DNA from 4 places in the Kineococcus sp. GCM10028916 genome. Region 2 is predicted to be linked to each of the others. Evidence: riboswitches for the same ligand, from Rfam matches in the RefSeq annotation. Region 2 holds a riboswitch; each other region holds the start of a gene.
What was found. Region 2 has a riboswitch for S-adenosylmethionine ahead of ACFQ46_RS15605 (ABC transporter substrate-binding protein). Riboswitches for the same ligand answer to the same signal wherever they lie in the genome.

Region 1 (2,192 bases), on a different contig from region 2:
GTCCGTCACGGCGATGCCCGGCAGCAGCGGGATGCTCACCCCGGCGGCGCGCGCCCGGCGCACGAAGGTGGCGTACTCGTCGGCCGAGAACGTCACCTGGCAGATCGCGAAGTGCGCACCGGCGTCCTGCTTGGCGCGCAGGGCCGCCAGTTCCGCGTCGCGACCGCGGGGGAAGGCCGCCACGGCGAGGGTCAGGGGACCCTCGTCGACGGGGACGCGACCGCCCCGCAGCGCGGAGCGCCGCCGGTCGGCGACCTGGAGCAGTTCGACCAGGTCCCGCGCGGTCGCCAGACCGTCGGGGTGCGGGGTCCAGTCCGTGCTCCCGACCGGCGGGTCGCCCCGCAGCGCGAGGACGTTGCGGACGCCGGCGTCGAGGAACTCGCCGGCGATTTCCACGACCTCACGTCGCGAGGACCCCACGCACGTCAGGTGGGCCATCGCCGGCACGGCCGTCGAACCCAGGACGTGGGCCAGCAGCTCCCGACTCGGTCCCTTCGTCGCGCCGGCCGCCCCGAAGGTGACCGAGACGAAGTCGGGGTGCGTGTCGAGGAGATCGGAGAGCCTGCGCCACAGCGACTCCCGCCCGTTCTCGGAACGGGGCGGGAAGAGTTCGAAACTGACGGTGGGCCTCCCGGTCGCGGCGGCGACGAGGGGAGCCAGCGTCATCGCGGCCGGCCCCGGTCCGGAACCGGGTACGCGTCAGGGACATCGGTGGGGCGCATCACGAACTCCATCGGCCTGGCTTTAGCACCCTCGCCCGGGCTCGGGGGGTTGCTGCGGCGTCGTCGAGCCAGGACTCTCGGCCGCTCTGGATGGTGTTCACCGAATGTAGACCGGGGTCGATGCGATCCACAAGTGCTGTTCCGGGGTTCCCCCGAACGGGGGAACCACCCGACACGTGGGGTTCTGGAGGGAGTTCCGACGGGTTCGCGACACGCCGATCTTGCTCAGCGGGGTCCGACGTGGCAACCTCACCGCAGGTCATGAGCGCCAGCGACAAGCCCCGGCTCGCTGGCCGGCAACCCTCCCTCCGCGGCGGGGTGCCCCGGGTGACGACCTGGTCGACGCCGCAGTGGCGCCGGCAAGCGCGGACCTCGCCGGGGTGATCCCGGTCCTCCCGGCAGGGTCCAGTTCCTCCAGGAGACTCTCGTGACGCTCAGCACCCTCTCCCCCCTCCGATGCCCGGCGCCCGTCGCGCCGCTGCTGCCCGTGGTCGGCAGGGACACCCGCGTCCCGCTCGCCCAGGGCGGGTCGACCACCTACGCGAACCTGGACAACGCCGCGAGCGCGCCCGCCCTCGTCTCGGTCGCCACCCGCGTCGCCCAGGTCCTCCCCCACTACGCCAGCGTCCACCGCGGCGCCGGGTACCTCTCGCGCGTCTCCACCGCCCTGTTCGAGCAGGCCCGGGCCGAGGTCGGGACCTTCCTGGGGGCGCGCCCCGACGACGTCGTCGTCTTCACCCGGAGCACGACCGACGCGCTCGACCTGCTCGCCCGGGCCGTCCCGCAGGGCTCCAGGGTCCTGGTGGCCGACGTCGAGCACCACGCGAACCTGTTGTCCTGGCAGCGCTCAGCCCTGACCACGGTCCTGCGCGGCGGGTCGGACGCGGAGGAGACCGCGACGCTGCTGGAGGCCGAGCTCGCCCGCGGCGGGTACGCGCTGCTGGCCGTCGCCGGTGCCTCCAACGTGACCGGTGAGGTCCTGCCGCTGCGCCGGCTGGCCCGGGCCGCGCACGCGGCCGGCGCCCGCATCGCCGTCGACGGGGCGCAGCTGCTCCCCCACCGCAGGGTGGACCTCGGTCGCGACGGGATCGACTGGATCGCGCTGTCCGGGCACAAGCTCTACGCCCCCTACGGGGCGGGCGCGCTCGTCGGTCGTCGCGACTGGCTCGACGCCGCCGATCCCTACCTCGCGGGTGGGGGCGCCACCCTCGACGTGCGCCACGACGCGGTGCGGTGGGCCACCGGGCCCGACCGCCACGAGGCGGGTTCCCCGAACGTGCTCGGCGCCGTCGCCCTCGCCCAGGCCTGCAGCACGCTCGCGACGCTGGCCCCCGGAGCGCTCGAGGCGCACGAGGAGGCGTTGCGCGAACGGCTCGTCGGCGGGCTGACGGCCCTGACGGGCGTCGAGGTCGTGCGCCCGCACCCCGACGACGCCGTGGGGGTCGTGACCTTCACCGTCCCCGGTCGCTC
Region 2 (2,192 bases):
GGGCCGCGTCGTCGCCGGGCCCTCGGCTGCTGCTGCGTCGTTCTCTTCGGGTGTGGTGCTCACGGGTGCTCCGCTCGCCCGCGGCGTCCGCTCCACCGGTGAACCCACGGCCGCGCGAGCGTCCTGGTCGGAATCGCCGGGTGGGTCGTCCCGCACCCGACGGAAGTCCTCTGTGTGCACCGACGGGTTCGCGCTCTTCGCGTGCTCCGCCCGTGCCGCCGGCGGTCGACGTCCGGCGTGTGGCCCGGGGCGCCTGCGAGGTCCTTCCACTGGACCGCGGCGCTCCCCGGAGCCCGCGCGCAGGGCGACGGTCTCGACAGCGGGCCGGGCGCCCGGTGTAGGGAACGCTCGACCACTGTCAGTGTCGCACAGCTCGCCACAACGGGTCCGGGCCGTCCGCGGCAACCGTCGCCAAGGGGGCCGGCGGTCCGCTAGTCTCCGATCAACACCATCCAGAGTGGCCGAGAGACCTGGCTCGACGACGCCACAGCAACCACCGCGCAGCGGCAGGTGCTCCCGCCAGGGGCGATGGAGGAAACAGCGTGATCAGCCGTACCCGCTCGACCCTGACCCGGCGCTTCCACGTCGACTTCTCGCGCACCGCCTCCATGGCGTGTCGCCAGGGCGCTCCGATGCGCCGGGGGACGCCGCGCGCGGTCTGAGCACCGCCGCCGCGTCCCCGCAGCACCTCGCTCGACCTCCTCCCCCGCGCCCTCGCGCACCCCGACGGACGGTCACCGTCCGCCTACCCCCCGGAGCACACCCATGTCCGCGCCCCGTCGCACCCTCCTGCCCGCCAGCACCTCCCGACTCCTCGCGTCCCGCCGGCGGGTCCTCTCCGGGGCCCTCGGCCTCGGCGCGCTCGCCGGCACCGGCACGCTGGCCGCCTGCGGTGACGAGAGCACCTCCTCGGGCCTGAGCGCCGGGAAGGCCGTCGACCTCAAGGGGGCGACGATCAAGCTGATGGTGAACCAGCCGCACGTGCTGGCCTTCACGGACCTGCTCGGCAAGAAGTTCGCGGCGGAGTTCGGCGGGAAGCTCGAGGTCACGGCGATCCCCTACGACCAGCTCACGAGCAAGCAGATCCTGGACGTGCAGGGCGGCGACGGGGAGTTCGACGTCTTCGACTACTTCTACTTCGGCCTCGGCCAGCTCGTCGACGCCGGCGCCCTGGTCGACCTCACGGACTGGATCGGCACGAACACCGACATCGCGACCGACGACTTCCTGCCCTCGATCTACGACCCGTACACCCTGATCGACGGCAAGCGCTACGGCCTGCCCTTCGACGGCGACACCCACGTCCTCTACTACAACACCGAGGTCTTCGAGAAGTACGGCGTCGAACCTCCGAAGACCTGGGACGACTACGACGCGGTCGCCGCGAAGATCACCCAGGACTCCGGCGGCAGCGTCTACGGCGCGATCGTCGAGGGTCAGCAGGTCCCGATGATCCTGGGTTGCTCCTTCATCAACCGCCTCGCCGGCTACGGCGGCACGCTCGTCGGCTCCGACGGCAAGGCCGCGTTCCACGGGGCGGAGGGGCTGGCCGCGCTGCAGCACCTCATCGACGTCTCCCCCGCGGCCCTGCCGACACCGCTGCAGACCGGCTTCGACCAGGCCAACTCCGCCTTCCTCTCCGGTCAGGGCGCGATGCTCGACACCTGGACCGACCTCGGGCTGAAGGCGCAGGACCCGGCCGGCTCGAAGATCGTCGACAAGTGGGGCGTGGTCACGCTCCCCGTGGGCGGGAAGAACACGACCGCGCGCACCGCGCTGGACGCCGGGTTCGGCCTGGGCGTCTCGAGCGCCTCCCAGCAGATCGACAAGTCCGCCGCCTTCGTGAAGTGGGCGACGAACCAGGAGAACAACCTGCTGCTCGCCTCCACCGCGGGTTCCGGGATCGACCCGGCGCGCAAGACCGTCCTGGACTCCACCGACTACGCCACGGCCGCGGGCATCGCGACCGACGTCATCCGCGAGGGTCTCGACGGTGACCCGCTGGCCTGGCCGAGCCAGGCCGGTGCGCCGAAGGCGTTGCAGGACCTCGTCGACCAGTTGGCGCTCGCCATCCAGGGGTCCACGGAACCGCAGGCCGCGCTCGACAAGGCCGCCGAGAGCTGGGAGAAGGAACTCGGATGAGCCAGCTCCTCGACGGGCAGCGGACCGTGCCCGGGCCGCGGCGGGGTCGC
Region 3 (2,192 bases), on a different contig from region 2:
GCCGGGCCAGCCCCCGCCAGCAGACGACCAGCGCCACCGTGGCCACCACTGCGACGCCGATGGCGATCCACCGCGTCAGCGGATCGTCGAGACCCACCCCACACCCCCCGTGCCAGAACCGGCGCGTGGTGCGCCGGGACCACCATGGGTCACCACAGGCGGGGACGTGCCCTCTCTCAGCGGTCTCCCGGCGAACCGGCAGCACCCTCCGAGCCGGCGAGCACGTCCAGCACGGCGTCCGCGATGGCCCGGTGCCCGGCGGCGTCGGGGTGGTCGCCGTCCGCGGCGAGCAGCGTCGTCGGGTCGCCGGTCCCGTCCGGGCCGTGGAACACCGGGCGCAGGTCCACGAAGAGCGCCTCGCTCCCCACCGCGACGGCGAGGCGGTCGTCGAAGGCGTCGGTGAGGGCGACCTGGTCGTGCAGCTCGGCGGGGGTGTACTCCTGCCGGGCGACGGCACCGTCCAGCCCGACCGCCCAGTAGTCGAGGACGACGACCCGGGCCCCGGTGGCGGTGAGCTCGTCGACGGTCTCCGCCAGCGTCGCCACCACCCGCTCGATCGTCGCGTCGGTGTCGACGGCCCCGGCGGTGGAGGTGGCGAGGTCGACCTGCTGCACGAGGTCGTTGGCCCCGGCCTGCAGGAGCACGACGTCCGGCGCGCCGAGCCGGGGTCCCTCGTCCGCCGCGAGCCGGCGCAGGACCGAGTCGACGTCGGTCGAGGTCGCCCCGCCGCTGGCCCGTTGCACCACGTCGGCCCCGCCGGTCGGCGCGAGGCCGTCGGCGACCAGGTCCGGGAAGGCGGTGCAGCCGCAGACGTCCCCGGCCGGCACGGAGTCGCCCAGGGACAGCAGGCGCAGGGGCGCGGAGGACGAGGCGGCGTCGTCGGGCCCGGCGCAGGCGGCCGCGCAGACGGCCAGCAGGAGGGCGACGGTCCGGGAGGTGCGCGGGGAGCGGACCCACGGGAAGCTCACCCGCCCACTCTGGCACCGGCTCGCGCCCCGCGCTCGGGACCGGGCCCCGGTTTGCCTGGTGCGCGCCCCCGTCGTAGGTTCGCCCCAGCCATCCAGAGCGACCGAGAGACCTGGCTCGTCGACGTCGCAGCAACCACCCCGCGGGGAAGGTGCTACCGCCAGGACCGATGGGAGAACCGTTCTGTGAGCACCGTGCACGACACCGTCCTCGCCACGCCCAGCGAACCCCTCGTCCGCCGCCGGGCGGCGCTGGGGAGCTTCGTCGGCACCACCATCGAGTGGTACGACTACTACCTCTACGGCACGGCCGCGGCGATCGTCCTCGGCCCGCTGTTCTTCCCGAACGTCGGTGGCGCGGTCGGCGTGATCGCCGCGTTCGCCACCTACGCCGTGGGTTTCGCCGCCCGCCCCCTCGGCGGTGCGGTGGCCGGTCACATCGGCGACCGGGTGGGCCGCAAGGCGGTCCTCGTGGCCTCGTTGCTGGTCATGGGGATCTCGACGGCGGCCATCGGCCTGCTCCCCACCCACGACCGGATCGGGGTGTGGGCCCCGGTCCTGCTGGTCGCGGCGCGACTGCTGCAGGGTTTCTCGGCCGGAGGTGAGTGGGGCGGGGCCGTCCTGTTGTCCGTCGAGCACGCCCCCACCGGCCGGCGCGGTCTGTTCGGCGCGATCCCGCAGATGGGTTCCGCGGCCGGCATGGTCCTGGCCAGCGGGGGTTTCTGGCTCACCCGCACCCTGACCTCGAGCGAGGACTTCCTCGCCTGGGGGTGGCGGATCCCGTTCCTGGCCAGCGCCGTGCTCGTCGTCATCGGGTTGGTCATCCGCCTCAAGGTCACCGACTCCCCGGCGTTCACCGCGCTGCGCGAGGCCGACGCGACGTCGCGCCGACCCGTCGCCGAGGTGCTGGCGACGAACAAGCGCGGGGTGCTCCTGACGACCGGCATGCGGTTGGGTCAGAACGGCGCCTACGTCCTCTACACGGTGTTCGCGCTGAACTACCTGACCAACCACGTGCGCGAGGACGGGGCCGACGTCGGTCTGCTCGCCGTGCTGGTCGCCTCGGTCCTCAGCCTCGCCGCCACCCCGTTGTGGGGCCTGCTCTCGGACCGGGTGGGTCGCAAACCCGTCTACCTGTTCGGGTCGGTCCTCACCGCGGTGTTCACGGTGCCCGCGTTCCTGCTGCTGGACACGGGGTCGACCGTCCTGATCGTGGGCGCGATGGTC
Region 4 (2,192 bases), on a different contig from region 2:
CTGGACGCGGGGGGACCTCGCGACGGCCGCCTACGAGGAGTTCCTCAAGGCGGAGATCGACCGCGTCGTGGACCTGCAGGAGGAACTGGGCCTCGACGTCGTCGTGCACGGGGAACCCGAGCGCAACGACATGGTCCAGTACTTCGCCGAGCAGCTCGACGGGTTCGCCGTCACCGCCCACGGCTGGGTCCAGTCCTACGGGTCGCGGTGCGTGCGCCCGCCCATCCTCTGGGGCGACGTCGTGCGCCCGGCGCCGATCACGGTGCCCTGGAGCCGGTACACGAGGACGCGCACGGCGAAGCCCGTCAAGGGCATGCTGACCGGCCCGGTGACGATCCTCGCCTGGTCCTTCGTCCGCGACGACCAGCCGCTGGGCGACACCGCCCGCCAGGTCGCCCTGGCGCTGCGCGACGAGGTCAGCGACCTCGAGGCCGCCGGCATCGGGATCGTCCAGGTCGACGAACCCGCTCTGCGCGAGCTGCTGCCCCTGCGCACCCAGGACCAGCCCGCCTACCTGGACTGGTCGGTGAACTCGTTCCGCCTGGCGACGGCCGGTGCCGCCGACGCGACGCAGATCCACACCCACCTCTGCTACTCGGAGTTCGGCGAGGTCATCGACGCGATCGACGGCCTCGACGCGGACGTCACGAGCATCGAGGCGGCACGGTCGCGCATGGAGGTCCTCGGCGACATCGCGCGTGCCGGTTTCGCGCGGGGCATCGGGCCGGGGGTCTACGACATCCACTCGCCGCGCGTTCCCTCGACCGAGGAGGTCGTCGGGTTGCTGCGCGCCGCCGTCGCCGCGGTCCCGGCCCGCCAGGTCTGGGTGAACCCGGACTGCGGCCTCAAGACCCGTGGCTACGCCGAGACCACCGAGTCGCTGCGCAACCTCGTCGAGGCCGCCCGCACCGTCCGCGCGGAACTCCCCGCGCACGCCGTCGCGACGAGCTGAGGCCCCCGCCCGACCGGATCCCCGCTGGACGAGCGCCGCCCTCCTGACCCCCCGAGGTCAGGAGGGCGGCGCTCGTTCGGCCCGGGTTCCCACCGACCCGCCCGGCCGGGTTGAGATTCCGGCAGGGGGTCCCTATGATTCCTGCAGAACACCATCCAGAGCGGCTGAGAGACCTGGCTCGACGACGTCGCAGCAACCCCCCGGCAACGGGCGCGGGTGCTTCCGCCAGGAACGATGGAGGAGCGCAGTGAACAAGACGTCCCACGTCGCCGTCCTGAGGCGCATCGTCGACTTCTGCCTCACCGGTTCCACCGGCTGTCGCTGACCCAGCACCCCCGCTGACCGGGAACGTACCGGTCACCCCGCGTCCCCGCCGCAGGCCGGACGTGTCGTCGACGTACCCCTCAGCCTGGAGAACCCTTGCGCACCCGCACGCCCTTGTCCGCCGTCGCCCTCGTCGCGTTGTTCGCCCTCACCGCCTGCGGTGGCGGGAGCCAGGACGACGGCAGTGCCGCCGCCGACGGTGAGCCCGTCGCCGGCGGGAACCTCACCTTCGCCATCCAGGTCGACTCCGGGTGCATCGACCCGCAGCAGGTCGGCAACAACGACGCCCTGAACGTCGGTCGCCAGCTCGTCGACTCCCTCACGGTCCAGGACCTCGACGGTCAGGTCCAGCCGTGGCTGGCCCAGAGCTGGGAGGTCAGCCCCGACGCGAGGACGTTCACGTTCCACCTGCGTGAGGGCGCCACGTTCTCCGACGGGACGCCGCTCGACTCCGCGGCGGTCAAGGCGAACCTCGACGGCATCGTCGCGCTCGGGGCGAAGGCGTCGTTGGCCTCGGCCTACCTCGCGGGCTACACCGGGACGCAGACGCCGGACGCGCGGACGGCCGTCGTGACGTTCTCGCAGCCGAGCGCGCAGTTCCTGCAGGCGACGTCGACGATGAGCCTCGGTCTGCTCTCCGTCGCGACGACCACCGCTGATCCCGCGACCCGTTGCGATGGAACGACTCTCGTCGGATCCGGTCCCTTCGTGGTCGGGAAGTACACGAAGGACAGCGAGGTCGTGCTGAAGAAGCGCACCGGGTACGCCTGGGCCCCGACGGGTTCGAAGCACAGTGGTGACGCCTACCTCGACACGATCACCTACCAGGTGGTCCCCGAGGCGAGCGTGCGCACCGGGTCGCTGCAGTCGGGTCAGATCGACGCGACGACGGCGATCTCCGCGCAGGACCTCCCGC

Region 1: linked by a shared signal. The riboswitch ahead of ACFQ46_RS09285 (aminotransferase class V-fold PLP-dependent enzyme) and the one ahead of ACFQ46_RS15605 (ABC transporter substrate-binding protein) in region 2 are both predicted to bind S-adenosylmethionine.
Region 3: linked by a shared signal. The riboswitch ahead of ACFQ46_RS06705 (MFS transporter) and the one ahead of ACFQ46_RS15605 (ABC transporter substrate-binding protein) in region 2 are both predicted to bind S-adenosylmethionine.
Region 4: linked by a shared signal. The riboswitch ahead of ACFQ46_RS09270 (ABC transporter substrate-binding protein) and the one ahead of ACFQ46_RS15605 (ABC transporter substrate-binding protein) in region 2 are both predicted to bind S-adenosylmethionine.

The regions. Positions count from the first base shown of each region.
Region 1 covers NZ_JBHTFM010000006.1:446,150-448,341, forward strand. Annotated here, with positions in the region: gene ACFQ46_RS09280 (methylenetetrahydrofolate reductase) at 1-666, opposite strand, end outside; SAM riboswitch class I at 728-819, opposite strand; SAM riboswitch class IV at 980-1,094, shown strand; gene ACFQ46_RS09285 (aminotransferase class V-fold PLP-dependent enzyme) at 1,150-2,192, shown strand, end outside.
Region 2 covers NZ_JBHTFM010000016.1:380,069-382,260, forward strand. Annotated here, with positions in the region: SAM riboswitch class I at 446-535, shown strand; gene ACFQ46_RS15605 (ABC transporter substrate-binding protein) at 766-2,142, shown strand; gene ACFQ46_RS15610 (carbohydrate ABC transporter permease) at 2,139-2,192, shown strand, end outside.
Region 3 covers NZ_JBHTFM010000003.1:863,991-866,182, forward strand. Annotated here, with positions in the region: gene ACFQ46_RS06695 (alpha/beta hydrolase) at 1-97, opposite strand, end outside; gene ACFQ46_RS06700 (SGNH/GDSL hydrolase family protein) at 177-968, opposite strand; SAM riboswitch class I at 1,054-1,142, shown strand; gene ACFQ46_RS06705 (MFS transporter) at 1,152-2,192, shown strand, end outside.
Region 4 covers NZ_JBHTFM010000006.1:442,298-444,489, reverse strand. Annotated here, with positions in the region: gene metE (5-methyltetrahydropteroyltriglutamate--homocysteine S-methyltransferase) at 1-952, shown strand, start outside; SAM riboswitch class I at 1,101-1,193, shown strand; gene ACFQ46_RS09270 (ABC transporter substrate-binding protein) at 1,373-2,192, shown strand, end outside.